4 regions of the Streptomyces sp. NPDC037126 genome follow, and region 1 is predicted to be linked to each of the others. Evidence: riboswitches for the same ligand, from Rfam matches in the RefSeq annotation. Region 1 holds a riboswitch; each other region holds the start of a gene.
What was found. Region 1 has a riboswitch for cyclic di-AMP ahead of ACZ7FF_RS16605 (C40 family peptidase). Riboswitches for the same ligand answer to the same signal wherever they lie in the genome.
Positions count from the first base shown of each region.

Region 1 (4,776 bases):
CCGTCCGCCCGTTATGTCCTGCCCGAGTTCACCGAGCGCACGACCAGCGGGGTGCGCACGCTCGATCCGTACGGAAAGCTGTTCGAGGAGCGAATCGTGTTCGTCGGGACACCGCTCGACGAGGCCGCGGCGAACGACGTGACGGCGCAGCTCATGTACCTCGAACACACGGCCCCCGACCGGGACATCACGCTCTACGTCAACTCCCCCGGCGGCTCCTTCGCGGCGCTGACGGCGGTCTACGACACACTGCGGTACATCGGTTGCGACGTGGCGACCTACTGCCTGGGCCAGGCCGCCGCGTCGGCCGCGCTGCTGCTCACGGCGGGGACCCCGGGCAAGCGGTTCACCCTGCCGGGCGCGCGCATGGTGCTCGAACAGCCCCGGCTGTCCGAACCCGCGCAGGGCACGCCCAGCGACCTGGCGATCCAGGCGGCGGAGCTGGAACGGACCCGCGCGCTGATGGAGGAGATGCTCGTCCGGCACACCGGACGCACGGCCGGGCAGGTCCACCGGGACCTGGAGCGGGACCTGGTCCTGGACGCCGCGGAAGCGGTGGCCTACGGCCTGGTGGACGCCGTCGTGCCAAGCCGCCGGACCGCTCCCGGCGCTTCCGGCGCGAGGTGAGCGGGCCGTGCTGCCGCCGGAGCCCCCTCCGCTGCCCGCGCTGACCCGCGCCGAGGGCGAGCTGATCGACCGTTACCTGGAGGCCGTCGACCTGCTGGGCCGGATCAACCCCGCGCGCCACGGGAACACCTACCAGGGGCTGCGCGCGGCGCAGGCGCTGGTGCGCAAGGCGGCCGAACTGCGTGACGCGCTCGCCCTGATGCACCAGCGGGGCGAGACGGAGCTGCACGGCGACACGCTGGCACGCGCCCTGCGGGTCCTGGACGGCGAGCGCCGTGCCGCGCGCGTCGCGCTCCCGCCGGACGGCGTCGGCTGAGCGGGACGCCCCTCCGGCCCGACGGGAGCGCCGAGTAGACGCACCGTCCGGGCCGGAGTTGAAACGGTCCGAACGACGTACGGCCGACCGGTGTATATCCGGATCGGTTTCCGGGCTTCCCGAGTTGCGCACCGGGCCGGTCCGAGGGGCATGAGAAGACACTTCGTCCCAGGTCCGGGGCTACGTCCGGATTCTGACGGTGTCTCGAACAGAGCAGTGTCCACCCGAACGGGTGAGTGGTGAGTAACGCCACAAATCCCCGGTTCCGTTGGGATTTTCGGACAGCTGTGAGTGAAGATCCCTGTCTGACGACAAGACCCCGCCACCGCGGCGGGGCGATCCGGGCGGACGCCGAGTCCTGCCGCCGCCCGGATGACCGGTCGACAGGAGTGGATCGGCAGGAGTGGAGGACCCAGGCAAGGCGGGTCGCCAGAACGGATGTTCGTCCGCGTGGAGCGGGCGGGCCGATGCTCAGGGCGACCCTTGGGGTGAAGCCGCGGCAACGCGGCCGGGCTACTTCGCCAGCCCGAATCCGACAGGTCATCCTTCACAGGCGGCTGACGAAGGGTTGCGCATGACTGCGCTCAATCGTGTCCCGTCGCTCATGGCCCGAGCCGGTACGGCCTCGGCTCTCACCCTCGCCGCCGTGGGTGGCTCGATCGCGGTCCCGGGCCTCGCCACCGACGCCTCCGCCGCGACCATGGGCGCGAAGGCTCTCCAGGTCGCGGCGTCCAAGAAGGGCTCCCCGTACCAGTGGGGCGCCACCGGACCGTACCGGTTCGACTGCTCGGGGCTGACGCTCTACTCGTTCAAGAAGGCGGGCAAGTCCCTGCCGCGCACCGCCGCCGCCCAGTACAACAAGACGCACCACATCTCCGCCGGCAGCCGCAAGGCCGGTGACCTGGTGTTCTTCCACTACGGCTCCAGCGTCTACCACGTCGGCATCTACGCCGGCCACAACAAGATCTGGCACGCCCCGAAGACCGGCGCAGTGGTGAGGCTCGAGAAGATCTGGACAAGGAGCGTCTGGTACGGCCGCGTCAGCTGACCGGGCCTCAGGGCCGGGAGCGGCTCCAGCAACAGGGCCGCTCCCGGCACCGCCGTCGTCACCCCCGGTGCCCGCCTGAAGCCCACGGGCGCCCCGGGGCCCCCACGGCCACCGGCAGCACCTCCCGGCGACGAGACCCTGCCGAGCGGGCGCACGGCCCCCTCGGACGTCCTGGCGGGCCGTCACAGCGGCCACAGGACACGAGCCCCGTCCGTGCGCGCCCAGCGCTCGGCGGGAGGGACCGACGCGCGTACCTGGCGACACCGCTCCCGTGCGGCCGCTACTCATCGGCACGGCATCGCGCCGTCCCGCGCGGCGGGAGATCGAGGCCCTGGCGGCCGGGGCGGGGCCCGTACCGGTGCTGTCGGTGCACGCTGTGCGCGCTCGTGGGCGTGGAGCCGGGTGTGGCGGGCGTAGCGGAGCCGGTGGGGCTCAGGGTGGCCACGGTGGTCGGCGTACGGCCGCTGGAGGCGGGGCGTCCGCGCCGCCCGGTCCCGGCCGGGACGCCTTCCGGGACCCCCGCTGCGCGGAGCCGGCGGCAGCCGGGCCGTCGGGTCAGGGCTGCTGGCCCGCCGCCGTGACCGGTTCGGCCGGGATCGCCCAGGGGAGTTCGATGGAGACCGTCTTGCCGCCCTCCCGGGTGGGGCGGACGCGGAGTTTGCCGCCGCACTCGGCGGTGAGCCAGCGGATGATGACCATGCCGCGGCCGTTGTCCTGCTGCACGGCGGCGGGCAGTCTCTTCGGAAAGCGCGGATGACTGTCCGTGACCCCGATGCGGAGGTGTTCGTCGCGGTCCAGCGCGATGTCCACCGTGAAGGTGGGTGACTGACCGAAGGTGTGCTGTACGGCGTTGGTCGCGAGTTCGGAGACGATGAGCCGCACGGTGTCGGCCACGTCGGTGTCGGACGGCAGGCCCCACTCCGCCAACGTGCCCACGACGTACGAGCGGGCGGCGGAGACCGAGGCGGGATCGCTCGGCAGAGTGACGGATGCTTCCAGATGGTCTGCCATGGCGAGGTCGTCCCTTTCCCACGGGACCGCAGTCCGACAAGCAGCGGATGGTTCGAGTACGGTCCCGGACTGGTGCTTGCTCGCCAGATTGCCATCACCGGGCCGGTCACGGGGAGCGATCCACCAAGATGTGCATATATCTGTCGCTCAAAGCGGTGAACTCTGCGACGCGAGACCGTATTTGGGCGGCACGTAGGGAGTAAGGAGGAGCCCATGCAGAACGGGCCGGCCGTGCGCCGCCGCAAACTGGGCGCCGAACTGCGCACGCTGCGTACCGACGCGGGGCTCACGAGTGGGGACGCGGCCCGTCTGGTCGGCTGGCACCAGTCGAAGGTCAGCCGCATCGAGACGGGCGCCAGTGGCGTGAAACCGACGGACGTACGGCTGCTTCTGGACGCCTACGAGGTACGGGACAGCCAACTGCGCGAGCTGCTGCTGATGTTGGCGGGGTCCGACGACACCGGTGACCGCAACCGCTGGTGGCACGCCTACCGCGGGGTGCTGCCCCCCACCTACCGGGACTTCATCAGTCTGGAGTCCCAGGCGGGCGCGATGCGCACCCTGGAGACCACCGTGGTGCCCGGCCTGCTGCAGACGGCCGAGTACGCCCGTGCGGTGACCCGGGCGGCCGTCAACGACCTGGACGAGGAACGTCTGGACACGCTGGTCGAGGTGCGCCTGGCCAGGCAGGACGTGCTGCGTTCGAACCCGCCGCTGGAGCTGAGCGCGGTCCTGGACGAGGCGGTGCTACGGCGCGAGGTCGGCGGCCCCGAGGTGATGGCCCGGCAGCTGGAGCGGCTGACGGATGCCGCGCGTCTGCCCCAAGTGCGGTTGCAGGTACTGCCGTTCGGGGCGGGAGCACATGTCGGCCTCACTGGCCCTTTCGTTATCTTCTCATTTCCGAGCACTTCTGATCTGGATGTGGTTGTTCTCGACCAGTTGACGAGTAGCCTCTACCTCGAACGGAAAGAAGACCTCATGGCCTACTCCGAGGCCTTCAACACCCTTCAGAATCACGCCCTTTCCCCCGAGGACTCGTTGGACTACATCGCCGGGATAGGTGACGGCGCGTAAGGAGGCACCATGTCTGCTCTGCCTCGGAACGTCCCTGCCAGTACCGACCTGCACGACGTGCGCTGGCTGCGCAGCAGCTACAGCACGGGAGCCAACAACTGCGTGGAGACGGCCCGGCCGCGCTCCGGACTGCTCGCCGTGCGCGACTCGAAGAGGCCGGCCGGACCCGCACTCCTCTTCTCCACCGACAGCTGGACCGACTTCCTGACCGCCCTCTGATCAGACCCGATCAACTCTTGTCAGTTCTGCGCGAGACACGGCCGTGTCACGCCGACTCATGGTCGCGTTTCGCCGATCACCCGTACAGCGCGTTCGATCTCGGTCCCGGAGAGGTCCGCACGGGCCGTCAGCCGCAGGCGTGAGACGCCGTCGGGCACGGAGGGAGGACGGAAGCAGCCCACGGCCAGCCCCGCCGTACGGCAGTCGGCCGCCCAGCGCACCGCCTGCTCCGGGGACGGAGCCCGCACGGAGACCACCGCGGCGTCCGGTCGTACCGCCTCCAGACCCGCGGCGGTCAGCCGTGCGTGCAGCTCCGCGGCCACCTCCCGGGCCCGGGCCGCCCGCTCCGGCTCGCGGCGCAGCAACCGCAGCGCCGCGAGGGCCGCGCCCACCGCCGCCGGGGCCAGGCCCGTGTCGAAGATGAACGTCCGGGCCGCGTTCACCATATGGTCGATGACCCGGGCGGGGCCGAGCACCACTC
Region 1 is NZ_JBVJTD010000006.1:156,378-161,153, reverse strand. Features, by position in the region: gene ACZ7FF_RS16615 (ATP-dependent Clp protease proteolytic subunit) at 1-627, shown strand, start outside; gene ACZ7FF_RS16610 (hypothetical protein) at 635-943, shown strand; cyclic di-AMP (ydaO/yuaA leader) riboswitch at 1,361-1,514, shown strand; gene ACZ7FF_RS16605 (C40 family peptidase) at 1,518-1,991, shown strand; gene ACZ7FF_RS16600 (ATP-binding protein) at 2,547-3,002, opposite strand; gene ACZ7FF_RS16595 (helix-turn-helix domain-containing protein) at 3,216-4,076, shown strand; gene ACZ7FF_RS16590 (DUF397 domain-containing protein) at 4,086-4,295, shown strand; gene ACZ7FF_RS16585 (8-amino-7-oxononanoate synthase) at 4,352-4,776, opposite strand, start outside.

Region 2 (4,776 bases), on a different contig from region 1:
GAAGGCCGCCGCCAGATACTCGGCCCGGGCGTCGAAGAGCGGGCTGAGCAGCTCCATCACCTCGGGGGAGTACGCGCTCGCCGCGGTGCCGTTGCGGCGCACCTTGTAGCGGCGGTGCTTGGCGTTCGACTCCAGGTAGTCGGCGACGATCGCCTCGCGCTCCACGCCCACTGCGAGCAGGGTCACCGCTATCGAGATGCCCGCGCGGTCCTTGCCGGCCGCGCAGTGCATCAGCGCGGGCACGCTGTCCTCGGCGAGCGCGTGCAGCACCCGTGAGTGCTCGCCGGTGCGCTCCTTGACGATCGTCCGGTACGAGGCGACCATCCTGCCCGCCGCCTTGCCGTCGTCGAGGATCGTGCGCAGCTGGTCGAGGTCGCCGTCGCGGACCATCTTCCAGAACTCCGCGCCGTCCGCCGGGTCGCTCAGCGGCAGGTTCACGTTGCGCACCCCCGGCAGTTCGACGTCCGGGCCCTCCAGCTTCTGGTCGGCCGCGTTGCGGAAGTCGAAGATCGTGTGCAGGCCCAGGGAGGAGAGGAAGACGGCGTCCTCACCCGTCGCGTGCGCGAGGTGCCCGCTGCGGAACAGCACACCGCCCCGCACCCGCCGTCCGTCCACGGTCGGAAGTCCGCCCACGTCACGGAAATTGCGCACTCCGGCCAGCTCGGGCTCGGTCGACGGGACCTGCTGCGTCACGGGGGCTCCTCCCGGTCGGCCCCGCCGTCGCTGCTCGTCGGCGGGCGCTCAGTCGACGATACGACATTGATTTCCCGGGGCAATGAGTTGTCCACAGGCATGGTCACCTGGGACTGAAGGGCCGGATGATGTTCGTACCCGAACGGATCTGTGGGCACCCGTGAGGTCTCGATGGTGGACATCGCCGAAGGCGGTCGCACCCGGCTTCTGTCGGGGCCCACCAGCAGCTATGCCCTGCGTCTCACCGACGCGGACGAGCTGCTGCACCTCCACCGGGGACCGGGGACCGCGCTCGCGGACACCGAGGCCCTCGCGGCGCGCCCGCTGCCCGGCCACCGGCCCTTCGAGTCCCGGTCGACTATGTGAAGTGGGACTTCAACCGCTGCTTCACCGACGCCGGCTGGCCCGGCGAGCCGCACCCCCAGCTCAACGGCCGGATCGGCTCGCTGCGGTTCCGCTTCGTCAGTGCCATGGCCGGCGTCCTCGGCGTCGGCGGCGACCTCACCGGGTGGAGCGAGGGGGAGCCGGCCGAGACCCGGCGGTGGGTGGAGCTGTACAAGGAGATCCGCCCGCTGGTCCAGCGCGGCGACCAGTACCGGCTCAGGCCTCCGGAGGGCGGCCTGAGTGCCGTCCAGTACCTCCTGGGGGACGAGACGGTGGTCCTCGCCTGCCTCCGGGCGCAGAGCTACGGCGAGCCCGTGCCCGCGGTGCGGCTGCGGGGGCTCGACCCCTCGGCATCGTACGAATGCCGTGAAACGGGCGAAGTGCACCGTGGTGCGGGCCTGCTGCACCACGGGCTGCGCACCGGTCTCAAGGGTGACGTTGATGCGACGGTTCTCCGGCTGCGCCACACTTGAGCCTTCTGTCCGAATTTAAGGCCTTCATTGCAACTCGACGCCCAATAACGGGGCATGGCGTGATGGTGCGTGATGAGGGTCATATCCGTGACCCTGTGTCGCGCGTCATGTTCACGTAATTGCGTTGCGGAAAAGGGAAATTCAGGGAAGGAAGGGGGTGGTTATTCACGGAGGGTGATGTCGTATTCCCGCATTCGATCATCCGAAGTGCCAACACCGGGAACCCACTGCTTGTTTCCGCGCGTCTTGCTCCCTTACGTTCAGCCCGAATCCGGACGGAACGCCGAATCCTGCCGCCGCCCGGAGTCCCCACACACTTGACCCGCGTTCGGCAGGAGCGGGGGACCCACCAGGTACGACTGCCTGTCCGGTCTCCGCGACAGGCTAGGGGTGAAGTCGCGCACCGCGCGGCCGGGCCGCTCCAGCCCGAACCCGACAGCTGACCTCGCAGGCGTCGGAGAGGAATGCGCCATGCCCGGCAAGGGTAAGCACCGACGTCCCAAGACCCCGCGTTTTTCCCGCTCCATAGCCGCTGCCGGGACCGGTGGCGCCGCGCTGGCCCTCCCGCTCATCGGGGCCACCGGGGCGCACGCCGCCACCACCGCCCAGCCGGATTCCGGAAAGGCCGTGCGGTCCCTTCCGGCGACCGTGACGAAGGCCGCCACCCAGCAGCCGGCCAGGACCGTGCGCACCTACACGGTGAAGTCCGGCGACTGCCTCTCGACGATCGCCTACGAGCAGCACGTCCGCGGCGGCTGGCACCGGCTCTACGGCGACAACCAGCGGGCCGTCGGCGACGACCCGTCGCTGATCCACCCGGGCCTCAAGCTCGTGCTCGGCGGCGCGGCCGCGGAGGCCCGACCCGCGCCCGCCACCCCGCGCCCCTCCTCGGACGCCCCGGCGTCCTCCGCCGGGGCGGCGACCCCGCAGGCCGCGCCGGCGGCGCCCGCCACCTCGACCGGCTACACCCTCCCGGTGACCGGCGCCACCGTCGGCACCGGCTACCACGTGGCGGGCGGCATGTGGGCCAGCGGCTACCACACGGGCGTGGACTTCGTCGTGCCGAGCGGCACCCCGGTCAAGGCCGTCGCCGCTGGCACCGTCGTCTCCGCCGGCTGGGGCGGCTCCTACGGCAACCAGGTCGTCGTCAGGCTGAACGACGGCTACTACGCCCAGTACGCCCACCTCTCCCGGATCCTGGCCTCGGCCGGGCAGACCCTGACCGAGGGGCAGCAGCTCGGCCTGTCCGGCGCCACCGGCAACGTCACCGGCCCGCACCTGCACTTCGAGATCCGCACCACCCCCGACTACGGCTCCGACGTGAATCCGGTCGCCTACCTCCTGCGGTACGGAGTCACCGTCGGCTGAGGCCGCCCCGAACCACCTCCCTGACAGCCGAAGGCCGGACCCCGATCCCCGGGTCCGGCCTTCGGTGCGCCCGGCCCCAACAGCCCTGCCGGCAGGCGTATTCCTGGAAAGCAAACGAATTTGGAGTGGCTCTTCTCACCGCTCGTCAACCCCTTCCTACGGTCGCGTAGGTCACACCCGAAGGTGAATCATGGTCCGACGTGGCAGACGATTCGAAGAATGACAGCAGATCAGTGATCGGGTCGTACGTGGCGGTGGGGGACAGCTTCACCGAGGGCGTCGGCGACCCCGGCCCCGACGGGGCGTTCGTGGGCTGGGCCGACCGGTTCGCGGTACTGCTCGCCGACCGGCGGCCCGAGGGGGACTTCCAGTACACCAACCTCGCCGTGCGCGGGAAGCTGCTGGACCAGATCGTGGCCGACCAGGTCCCGCGGGCCGTCGAACTGGCCCCGGACCTGGTCTCCTTCTGCGCGGGCGGCAACGACATCATCCGCCCCGGCACCGACCCGGACGAGGTGGCCGAGCGCTTCGAGCGGTCCGTGGCCCTGCTGGCCGGGGCCGCGGGCACGGTCATGGTGACGACCGGCTTCGACACCCGTGGCGTTCCCGTGCTCAAGCATCTGCGCGGCAAGATCGCCACCTACAACGGGCACGTCCGCGCCATCGCCGACCGGTACGGCTGTCCCGTGCTCGACCTGTGGTCGCTGAAGTCGGTGCGGGACCGCCGGGCCTGGGACAGTGACCGGCTGCACCTCTCGCCCGAGGGCCACACGCGGGTGGCGCTGCGCGCCGGCCAGGCCCTGGGCGTCGACGTGCCGGCCGATCCGGAGCAGTCGTGGCCGCCGCTGCCGCCCCGCGGCACCCTGGAGGTGCGCCGCGACGACGTGCACTGGGCCCGGGAGTTCCTCGTGCCGTGGATCGGCCGCCGACTGCGCGGCGAGTCCTCCGGCGACCACGTCACCGCGAAGGGCGCCCTGTCCCCGGACGACATCAAGATGCGCATCGGCTCCGTGGCCTGACCGCCCACCGGCCCCCGCCCCGCCCCGCACACCTCGCGGCGCGGGGCGTGCCCGCGTCCGCGCTCAGCGTGCCCGTTCCGTCAACGCCGCCCGTTCCAGGCCCAGCTCGTGGGCCAGGGCCCCGTCGACCCACTCCTGGGCACGGGAGCGCGGCACCGCGCCCGGGTACGAGATCAGCTGCACGGCGAGTCCGTCCAGCAGCGCGGTCAGCCGCAGCGCGGAGCCCACCGGGTCCGGGCACCCGAACTCGCCCGCCGCCACGCCCTCGGCGAGCACCTCGGCGATCGCGGCCTTCCACTCCCGGTCCAGGTCCTGGGTGACGTCCCGCAGGGCGGGCTCGCGCAGGGCCACGGCCCAGCCCTCGATCCACAGCCGCCAGCCCTTGGCCTGACCGGTGGGCGCGTACCAGCGCACCGCGGCGCGCAGCCGGCGCAGCGCGGAGGTCCGCCGCCCCAGCAGGCGGCGCAGATGCGCGAGATCGTCCTCGGCCGCGTGGGCGAACGCGGCGGCGACCAGCTTCTCCTTGGTCGAGAAGTGGTACAGCACCAGCGCGTTGCTCACCCCGAGTGCCGCGGCCACGTCGGCGATCCTGACCGCCGCCACGCCCCGCGCCTCGATCTGCTCGACGGCGGCACGCAGCAGCTCCTCCCGCCGCTCCGCCACACTCAACCGCACTCTCGCCATCCGGTCACCCTACACAGCCGCCCGAACCGGCGCCGACGGCCTCACGACGCCCCGGCACGGCCCGGTCCGCGCTCGCGCTCTACTGACTCAAGGTTCAGTCACCCGGCGCCCCACGCCCCGCGGCGGACCGTCGTGGCCGCGGTCAGTGAGGCGGA
Region 2 is NZ_JBVJTD010000002.1:534,993-539,768, reverse strand. Features, by position in the region: gene ACZ7FF_RS07455 (tyrosine-protein phosphatase) at 1-693, opposite strand, end outside; gene ACZ7FF_RS07450 (hypothetical protein) at 844-1,059, shown strand; partial or broken gene ACZ7FF_RS07445 (GH36 C-terminal domain-containing protein) at 1,044-1,550, shown strand; cyclic di-AMP (ydaO/yuaA leader) riboswitch at 1,855-2,019, shown strand; gene ACZ7FF_RS07440 (M23 family metallopeptidase) at 2,022-2,918, shown strand; gene ACZ7FF_RS07435 (SGNH/GDSL hydrolase family protein) at 3,152-3,937, shown strand; gene ACZ7FF_RS07430 (TetR/AcrR family transcriptional regulator) at 4,001-4,621, opposite strand.
Region 2: it holds a riboswitch for cyclic di-AMP, as region 1 does, so the genes downstream of both, ACZ7FF_RS07440 (M23 family metallopeptidase) here and ACZ7FF_RS16605 (C40 family peptidase) in region 1, are expected to answer to the same signal.

Region 3 (4,776 bases), on a different contig from region 1:
CGGTGGGCGGCCCCGAATTCGGCGCGGGACTGCCGGGCCGCGCCCGGGTCGACGACCACGTACCCGGTCTCACCGGGCATCACGTAGTGCAGCCGGCGCCGGATCTGCTGCTCGGCGTAGGAGTCGTCCTGCCAGCGCGCCTTGAGGTCGCGCAGCTGCTCCACGCGCTCGCGGGCCTGCTCCTGCTTGCGCTGGAGGTCGTCGATCTGGGCGCGCTGGGAGACGAACTGACGCATCGGATAGGCGAGCGCCACGACCATCGAGCACAGCACCAGCGCGAGCAGCGCCGCCCGGCCGGTGAGCCGGGAGCGGCGGGCCTGCCGCTTCGTCTGGGAGCGGTAGACGCGGGCCGCGGTCTGCTCGCCGAGCAGCCGCAGTCTGGTCGCGGTGGAGAAACGGTCCCGGTCCTTGACGGCCATCGGCTCTCCGCCTCCCCTTTCACGTGCGTACGTCCCCGGACACGGTACGGGACCGGGTACGGGGACGTACGTACGACTGGCTAAGACATGGCCCGGGTGGGCTCAGGTCAGCCCTTGAAGCGGGGGAACGCGCTGCGGCCGGCGTACACCGCGGCGTCGTCGAGGATCTCCTCGATGCGCAGCAGCTGGTTGTACTTGGCGACGCGCTCGGAGCGGGCCGGGGCACCGGTCTTGATCTGGCCGCAGTTGGTGGCGACGGCCAGGTCGGCGATGGTGACGTCCTCGGTCTCGCCGGAGCGGTGGGACATCATGCACTTGAAGCCGCTGCGCTGGGCCAGCTCGACGGCGTCCAGGGTCTCGGTCAGCGAGCCGATCTGGTTGACCTTCACCAGGAGGGCGTTGGCGGTGCCCTCCTCGATACCGCGGGCGAGGCGCTCGGGGTTGGTGACGAACAGGTCGTCGCCGACCAGCTGGACCTTGTCGCCGAGCTTGTCGGTGATGACCTTCCAGCCGGCCCAGTCGTCCTCGAACAGCGGGTCCTCGATGGAGACGAGCGGGTAGGCCGCCACGAGCTCCTCGTAGTACTCCGTCATCTCGGCGGCGGAGCGCTCCTTGCCCTCGAAGAGGTACTTGCCGTCCTTGTAGAACTCGGACGCGGCCACGTCGAGGGCGAGGGCGATCTGCTCGCCGGGGGCGTAGCCGGCCTCCTTGATCGCCTCGAGGATGAGATCGAGGGCCTCGCGGTTGGAGCCGAGGTTCGGGGCGAAGCCGCCCTCGTCGCCGAGGCCGGTGGACAGACCGCGGCCCTTCAGCACCTTCTTGAGGGTGTGGTAGACCTCGGTGCCCCAGCGCAGCGCCTCGGAGAAGGACTCCGCGCCGATCGGGGCGATCATGAACTCCTGGATGTCCACGTTGGAGTCGGCGTGCGAGCCGCCGTTCAGGATGTTCATCATGGGAACGGGCAGCAGGTGCGCGTTCGGGCCGCCCAGGTAGCGGAACAGCGGCAGGTCGGACGCCTCGGAGGCGGCGTGCGCGACGGCGAGCGAGACGCCGAGGATGGCGTTGGCGCCGAGGGAGCCCTTGTTGTCCGTGGCGTCCAGGTCGAACATGGCCTGGTCGATCAGGCGCTGCTCGGTGGCGTCGTAGCCGACCAGCTCCGGGCCGATCTGCTCGATGACGGCCAGGACGGCCTTCTCGACACCCTTGCCCTGGTAGCGGTTGGGGTCACCGTCGCGCAGCTCGATGGCCTCGAAGGCGCCCGTGGAGGCGCCGGACGGGACGGCGGCACGACCCGTGCTGCCGTCGTCGAGGCCGACCTCGACCTCGACCGTGGGGTTGCCTCGGGAGTCCAGGATTTCCCGGGCTACGACGACGTCGATGGACGGCACGAGCATCTCCTTCTTGGATGTGACGCTGGAAGTGCGGGGCTCTCTGCCTTGCGGCGGTGCCTTGCGACTAGAGCCTAACCGTCCCAGGGGCGTCGGCCACCGACCGACCGACCCGTGGACGGGGAGGGACACGCAGACGGTACCCATTGTTCACCCGCGGAACAAAGGGGGGTGCGGATGAAGAACGGGGAAAGTGCCGGGGGACGCGCGGCGAGCCGGGCCCGGACATGAAGAAACCCCGCCCCGGTGCGTACGGGGGAACACGCACCGGGGCGGGGAGCCCGTGGGGACGGGGGGTACGGCCCCTCACGAGGCCCCCGGTGTGGGGGCCGCGGGCGTGAGGGCGCTGTGGGTCCGTTCGGAACCAGGTGTCACTTCAGGTGCAGCTGCTGGCCCGGGTAGATGAGGTCGGCGTCCTGGACGATGTCCTTGTTCAGCTCGAACAGCTTCTTCCAGCCGCCCTGCACGTGGTGCTTCTCGGCGATGGAGCTGAGGGTGTCACCGGTGACGACCTTGTACTCGCCGTCGCCCTTCTTGACCTTCTTGCCGGTCGGGGTGGTGACGGTCTTGCTCACGCTCGGACGCTCGGTGGAGCGGGTGGCGGCCTGCTTCTCGGTGGAGCGGGTGGTGGTGGAGGCGCTCGACGAGGTGCTCTTCGAGGCGGTGGGGGCGGAGCCGTTGTACGGGGTGCTCGACAGGCCCGTGCCGCAGACCGGCCAGGCGCCCTTGCCCTGCGCGGCGAGAACCTTCTCGGCGACGGCTATCTGCTGCGCCTTGCTGGCCTGGTTGGCCTGCCCGGCGTAGGCGGTGCCGCCGTACGCGGCCCAGGTGGAGGCGGAGAACTGCAGACCGCCGTAGTAGCCGTTGCCGGTGTTGATGGCCCAGTTGCCCCCGGACTCGCACTGGGCGACGGCGTCCCACTGGGAGGAGGTGGCGGCGGAGGCGTTGCCGGCCGCCATCAGCGGGGCGGCGACGACGGCGCCGGTGACACCGGCGAGCGTGACGGCGCGGACGGCCTTGGACGGACGACGGTGCTTGCCCTTGCCGGAGAACAGCATGGATCGATCCCCTCACCGACGCCTGCGAGGTGAGCTGTCGGGTTCGGGCCGGTTGAGTTGCCCGGCCGCGCACTCGCTCTCGCGATGCGCGGCTTCACCCCCAGCCGGTCCGGCGTCAACCGCCGGGACCGGCACTTACCTTGGGTCCCCCGCTCCTGCCCACGGCGCTTGACGCGACGACTGTTCCCGGGCGGCCGCTGGCAGGATTCGGCGTGTGCGGCTGCCGGGGCTCGTGATGACGAGCGGTCCTGACCGTAGACACGCGATCCACGGAATTTCAAAGACGATCAGGGCTTCTGAGACTCATCCCACACTTTCCCCGAACCGGACATTAGCCGTGAAGCGGGGCGTCAACTCCCGCTACTTTCCACCCTTTTCCGCACCCACGTCCAGGGTCTGACCGGCGGAGATGTGGTTCGGGTCGGCGCCGATGGCCTTCTTGTTCGCGGCGTAGAGCGCGTGCCATCCGCCGTCGACGCCAAGGGAGTCGGCGATGGAGCCGAGGGTGTCGCCCTCGCGGACGGTGTAGGTGTCCGTCTCCTGCGAGGCGTGCCGGCCGGACAAGGTGTCGTTCTGTCCGTTTGCCGCACTTTCGTCCGCACTGCCGCCCCGGTGGCGCCCGCCACTGCTGAGAGCGCCGGTGTCGACCAGGCTCCAAGAACCGCCGGTCTGCTGTGAATTGTCCGAGTCGTCGGCCGACGGAGTGATCACGGAGGTGCTGTCGCCACCCTGCGACGTCCCACCGCCGGGCGAGGTGGACTTGCCCGGCGTGGGAGTGCCGTGGCCCGGAGAGCCGGCAGCCGCGCCCGGGTCCTGAGTGGCGCCCTTGGCGTGGCCGGGAGCCGGCGTGGTGGCCGGGTCGGAGGAGGGGGCGGCACTGGAGCCGGAGTCCGCACCGGAGTTGGCGTCGGATCCGTTGCCGGTGTCAGAGCCGGACGAAGACGGCGAATCCGACAGGCCGGACGAGTCGGAGTTGTCGTCCGATCCGGACGAGTCGCCCGAACCGTTGCCGTGGCCGGAGCCGCCGACGCCCGGGTCGACGTCGACCGACGCCGAGTTCGAGGTCAGACCGGAGAGCAGGGCACAGGTGGCCCAGGGGGTGGTGCCCTTGTCGGCGAGGATCTTCTCGGCGACCGCGATCTGCTGCGAGCGGCTGGCCTGGTCGGCGCTGGAGGCGTACTGGGTGCCGCCGTGGGACTCCCAGTCGTCCTGGGACATCTGGAGGCCGCCGTAGTACCCGTTGCCGGTGTCGGCGCTCCAGGAACCCCCGCTCTCGCACTCGGCCACCTTGTCCCACGTGGTGCCGTCGGCCGCGTTGGCGCTCGCGGCGCCGAGGAGCGGGATCGCGATGGCGGAGCCGGTGACGCCCGCCGCGACGAGGAGGGCCGGAGCCTGACGGGGGCGACGGTGACGACCGTTCCCGGAGAGCATGCGGAAGCCTTTCGTGCGACAGCAGGGCCGGCGCGGCGGATGAAGCTGGGCGCCACGCTGATGGGTGAACGTATAGGCAGACGATCACTTGTCACAAGTTCATGCCGCGCAGATCACGTGAAGATCACAGTTTTCAACGCTGTCATGTTCAGCGTTCTACGGCTTGGGGGCACTCCTGCCCGCCGCCTTCCGGGCGGCGGGCTCAGCCGACCGGGGTGAACTCCACGGGCAGGGTGCGCAGGCCGCGCATGATGAGGCCGCCGCGCCACCGCAGATCGGCCGGATCGGCGGCGAGCCGCAGGTCGGGCAGCCGGGTGAGGAGCGTGGCCAGCGCGGTCTGGCCCTCCAGCCGGGCGAGCGGCGCGCCGAGGCAGTAGTGGATGCCGTGCCCGTACCCGAGGTGCTGGTTGTCCCTGCGGCCGAGGTCGAGCATGTCCGGGTCGGCGAACCGCTCCGGGTCCCGGTCGGCGGCGGCGAGGA
Region 3 is NZ_JBVJTD010000012.1:205,410-210,185, reverse strand. Features, by position in the region: gene ACZ7FF_RS25775 (FtsB family cell division protein) at 1-419, opposite strand, end outside; gene eno (phosphopyruvate hydratase) at 527-1,813, opposite strand; gene ACZ7FF_RS25765 (transglycosylase family protein) at 2,179-2,865, opposite strand; cyclic di-AMP (ydaO/yuaA leader) riboswitch at 2,870-3,042, opposite strand; gene ACZ7FF_RS25760 (transglycosylase family protein) at 3,226-4,296, opposite strand; gene ACZ7FF_RS25755 (cytochrome P450 family protein) at 4,499-4,776, opposite strand, start outside.
Region 3: it holds a riboswitch for cyclic di-AMP, as region 1 does, so the genes downstream of both, ACZ7FF_RS25765 (transglycosylase family protein) here and ACZ7FF_RS16605 (C40 family peptidase) in region 1, are expected to answer to the same signal.

Region 4 (4,776 bases), on a different contig from region 1:
GGCGCCCCGCCCTGGGAACAGCCCAAGCTCCGCCCGGAGTCCCCGTTCGGCCGTGCCTGGTCGTTGTGGGCGTTCAGCTACTACCCGCACCCCTACCGCTACCTGCCCGAGGCGACCCGCCACTACCTGGTCCGGCGGGTCCTCGGCCCGCTCGGCGCCTGGTGGCTGCGGGAACGCTTCGAGAGCGCCGTCCAGGTGCAGGACGTCGAGCGGGTGGTGGGCGCCGAGGCCCAGGACGGCAGCCCGGTCCTCACCGTCCGCACCCACGGGGGCCGTACCGAACGGATCGCCGGCGACCATGTCATCGCCGCGACCGGCTACCGCGTCGACATCGCGGCGATGGACTTCCTCGGCAGCGAACTGCGCACCCGGCTCGCGGTGAGCCGCGGCGCGCCGAAGCTCGGCCCCGGCTATGTCTCCTCGGTGCCCGGCGTGTACTTCACCGGTCTGCCGGCGGCGTCCTCGTACGGCCCGGTGATGCGCTTCGTCTGCGGCACGGAGTTCGCCTCCCCGCGCCTGGCGAAGCACCTGGCCGCAGCCCACGGCTGACCTGCGGCGGCAACGAGGGAGCGGGCACGTTTCCGGCCGTACTCCGTGTGCGGCCGCGGCCGGTCCGTGCGGTCCCGCCCCCCACCACGCGGTACGGCGGCCGCGCCCGGCACGGCGACGGTCGTGGCCCGAGGGGGCGCCCCGACCTGTACGGCGACGATCGCGCGCTGCACGGTGACGGCCGGGTCCGGGGCGGGGCTCAGCTCTGTTCCGGAGCCTCAGGCGTCCGAGGCGTCGCCATCAGGAGGCCTACGAACAGTACTTGGGGCCGATCAGCACGTAAGTGCCTGGAAAGAGGCGTGAGTCGGTGGGGCGTGGTGTCCGTATTCTCTGATCATGGCACCCTCCCCCGCGTATTCACTGATCGCCACCGACCTGGACGGGACGCTGCTGCGCGGCGACGACACCGTCTCCGAACGGTCGCTCGCCGCGCTCGCGCGGGTGGCGCGGGCCGGTGCCCGGCACCTGGTGGTGACCGGCCGCCCGGCCCCCAGGGTGCGGCCCCTGCTGGCGGACCTCGGCTGCACCGGGCTCGCGGTGTGCGGGCAGGGCGCACAGGTCTACGACGCCGGGGCCGACCGCCTGTTGTGGTCGGTACGGCTGGACCGGGAGCTGGCCGAGACCGCGCTCGGCAAGATCGAGGCCGAGGTGGGGCAGGTGTACGCGGCGGTCGACCAGGACGGTGTCGACGGGCTCACGCTCATCGAACCCGGCTATCTGATGCCCCACCCGACCTTGCCCGCGGTGCGGGTGGGGCGGCGCGACGACCTGTGGTGCGAGCCCATCAGCAAGGTGCTGCTGCGCCATGCCACCGTGCCGGACGACGAGTTGGCGGCCACCGCGCGTGCGGTGGTGGGCTCGCTGGCGACGGTCACCATGTCGGGGCCGGGGACGGTGGAACTCCAGCCGTCCGGGGTGACCAAGGCGACCGGGCTGGCGCTGGCCGCCGAGCGGCTGGGGGTGCGTGCCGAACGGGCCCTGGCGTTCGGCGACATGCCCAACGACATCCCGATGCTCGACTGGGCGGGACACGGGGTCGCCATGGCCAACGCCCACGCCGAACTCAAGGCCGTCGCGGATGAGGTCACCCTGTCGAACGAGGACGACGGCATCGCCGTCGTCCTCGAAAGACTGTTCCCGACCGACTGACCGGGATATCAGTAACGCCTGCCGCGGGTGCCGGTCAGTACGCGCTGTTGACGTTGTCGATCGAGCCGTAGCGCGCGGCCGCGTAGTTGCAGGCGGCGGTGATGTTGGCGACCGGGTCGTAGATGTTGAACGAGGTTCCGGCCACGTGGTACGTGTTGAACGTCGGGTCGATGACCTGCAGCAGGCCCTTGGACGGGATGCCCTTGGCCGCGTTGGAGTCCCACAGGTTGATGGCGTTCGGGTTGCCCGAGGACTCCCGCATGACGTTGCGGTGGATGCCGTTGTAGGAGCCCGGGATGCCCTTCTGGGCCATGATCGCGAGCGACTCGCGGATCCAGCCGTCGAGGTTGTTCGGGTAGCCGGCGGGGGTGGTGGAGACCGCAGGGGCCGAGGTGGGGGTGGCCGCGGAGGCGCTGGTGGCGCCGATGAGCGGCATGGCCAGGACGGCTGCGCCGGTACCGGCGACGGCGATCATGCGGACGAGGCGGGTGCGGCGGGGCTGAGCGGCAGCAGGCATGGGGGTGTTCCTCTCCGTCGCCTGCGAGGTGAGCTGTCGGGTTCGGGCGGGGAGGTGCCCGGCCGTGCCCCGAAGGGACACGACTTCACCCCAAGCCGTTCCGGTGCGACTTGTGCCGTCCGGTCCGGCGACTTACCTGGGTCCCCCGCTCCTGCCGTACGAGTGAGTTCGATGGGTGACGCGGGCGGCGGCAGGATTCGGCGTTCCGCCCGACGGGTCCGGAACGTATGCGAGAGCACATGTCGGGAACAAGTGCCTGAATCACACAACGCACTATTTGACCTTGGTCTGTGCCGTATGGGGTACTTGATCCTTTGCGGTTGCCAATCCTCAACTCGCCAACGGGACAAGGGGAGAACGGCTGGTCGGGCAGCCGGGGTGCCGAGGGGCGCGGGTGACCCAACTCACGAAATAGCAAATTGTGCCAAGTCGGACATGGGGGATTGGGTCGGCGACCGGAGCGTGGAAGGGGTGGAGGGCGCGGGATGTCCGGGTGGATGCCCGGTGGGGGCCCGTCCGGGGGTGCGATTGGCCCACTCACCTGTCGATTCGCGACAAAGCGTCTGAATTCCTGTTAAGTCGATAAATGTCCGTTCTTACCCTCTGATCAAAAACATGCCGTCATGATCCGATACCGCCCGGGCCGGACCCGTGGGCGCTATCGGTGATCGAAACAGGACCGGATACGCTGACTTGAGTGATGGCAGCGACCTATCGACAAACCGTGTAAGCGCCAGCAGACACCAGCAGACAGGAGACCCCTCGTGACCGTCGTCGGGCCGTTCGGGCTGAGCGTGCGGGACCAGGCTCTGGAAGCCGATGTCCAGGCCGGATTGACGGCTGTCGAGGAAGGCTTGCTCGAGGCCACCAAGAGCGAGGTCCCGTTCATCACGGAGGCCGCGCAGCACCTCGTACGGGCCGGTGGGAAGCGGTTCAGGCCGCTGCTCGTGATGCTCGCGGCGCAGTTCGGCGACCGCTACGCGCCGGGCATCGTGCCGTCGGCCGTGGTGGTGGAGCTGACCCACCTGGCCACGCTGTACCACGACGACGTGATGGACGAGGCGGCCGTGCGGCGCGGCGTGGACAGCGCCAACACCCGCTGGGGCAACTCCGTCGCCGTCCTCACCGGTGACTTCCTCTTCGCCCGCGCCTCCCAGATCCTCGCCGACCTCGGTCCCGAGGCGGTCCGGGTGCAGGCCCTCGCGTTCGAGCGGCTGGTCACGGGCCAGATCCTGGAGACGGCGGGCCCCACCGACGGCCGCGACCCGGTCGACCACTACCTGGACGTGCTCGGCGGCAAGACGGGCTCGCTGGTGGCGGTGTCGTGCCGCTTCGGCGCGATGATGTCCGGCGCCGACGAGACGGTCGTGGACGTGCTCACCCAGTACGGCGAGCGCCTCGGGGTGGCCTTCCAGCTCGCCGACGACGTCCTGGACATCGCCTCCGACTCCCACGAGTCCGGCAAGACCCCGGGCACCGACCTGCGCGAGGGCATCGCGACCCTGCCCGTGCTCCGGCTGCGCGAGCGGGCGGCCCGGCTGGGACTGCCCGAGGACATCGCCCTGTGCGAGCTGCTGGACTCCGACCTCAGCGACGACGCCCGGCACGCCGAGGCACTGGCCGCGCTGCGCGCGCACCCCGCGCTGGAGCAGGCTCGCCGGGACACCGTGCGGTACGCGGAGGAGGCCCGGGCCGCGCTGGCACCGCTGCGGGAGTGCGACGCCAAGGCGGCGCTGATCCAGCTGTGCGACGCGGTGGTCCACCGAGCCGGCTAGCCACCCCGGACGGGCGGCGGCCTCCCGCACGGAGGCCACGTGCCGCCCGCCACCAACGGGACGGGCCGGACGGGCCCACGCCGCCCCGCACGCCCCGTACGACGGCTCCGCACGCCCCGTGCGACGGCGTCACGCCCACGTCGTACGGACGGGACCCGCGCGGCCGTAAGACGGCGTCACGCCCACCTCGTACGACGGGCCCCGCGCGCCTCGGGCAGCCCGCACACGGATCCGGTCCGGGCGTCCCCGCGACCGCTGCCCGGGACGGTTGCAGCCATCCCGCGCGGGCCGTACAACGGTCGTACGCGCCCCGTGCGATGCGTGCGACCCCTACGGGTCGGGGGAGCCGCAACCCCTACGTGTCATACCGCAGGCGTACACGGAGTTGGCTCCGTGGTCTGACGATTCCTCATGGCCGATTTGGTCAGATGGACACCACGGAAATCAGCACTCCTCACCGATTCGGGTGAGAATGGCGGCTCAGGTGGACCAGCGTGAGGACAGCCGCCGCCGACGACGGAGGTAAGGCACACATGGCACCGTACGAAACCGACGACGCACTGGGCGCCGCGGGGGACGAGGACCGTAGCTCCGGCCGCCGCAAGGCCGCCCGGTACGCCGTCCCGGTCGCGGTGGTGGGGGTGGCGGCGGCCACGATCGGGCTCGTCCCGGCGCTCGCCGACTCGGGTGACCCCGACCTGCCCAGGATCACCGCACAGCAGCTCATCGACAAGATCGCCAAGTCGGACGTGCAGCAGCTGTCCGGCACCGTGAAGATCAGCACCG
Region 4 is NZ_JBVJTD010000019.1:76,481-81,256, forward strand. Features, by position in the region: gene ACZ7FF_RS33195 (FAD-dependent oxidoreductase) at 1-549, shown strand, start outside; gene ACZ7FF_RS33200 (HAD family hydrolase) at 886-1,698, shown strand; gene ACZ7FF_RS33205 (transglycosylase SLT domain-containing protein) at 1,733-2,215, opposite strand; cyclic di-AMP (ydaO/yuaA leader) riboswitch at 2,221-2,394, opposite strand; gene ACZ7FF_RS33210 (polyprenyl synthetase family protein) at 2,980-3,990, shown strand; gene ACZ7FF_RS33215 (LolA family protein) at 4,524-4,776, shown strand, end outside.
Region 4: it holds a riboswitch for cyclic di-AMP, as region 1 does, so the genes downstream of both, ACZ7FF_RS33205 (transglycosylase SLT domain-containing protein) here and ACZ7FF_RS16605 (C40 family peptidase) in region 1, are expected to answer to the same signal.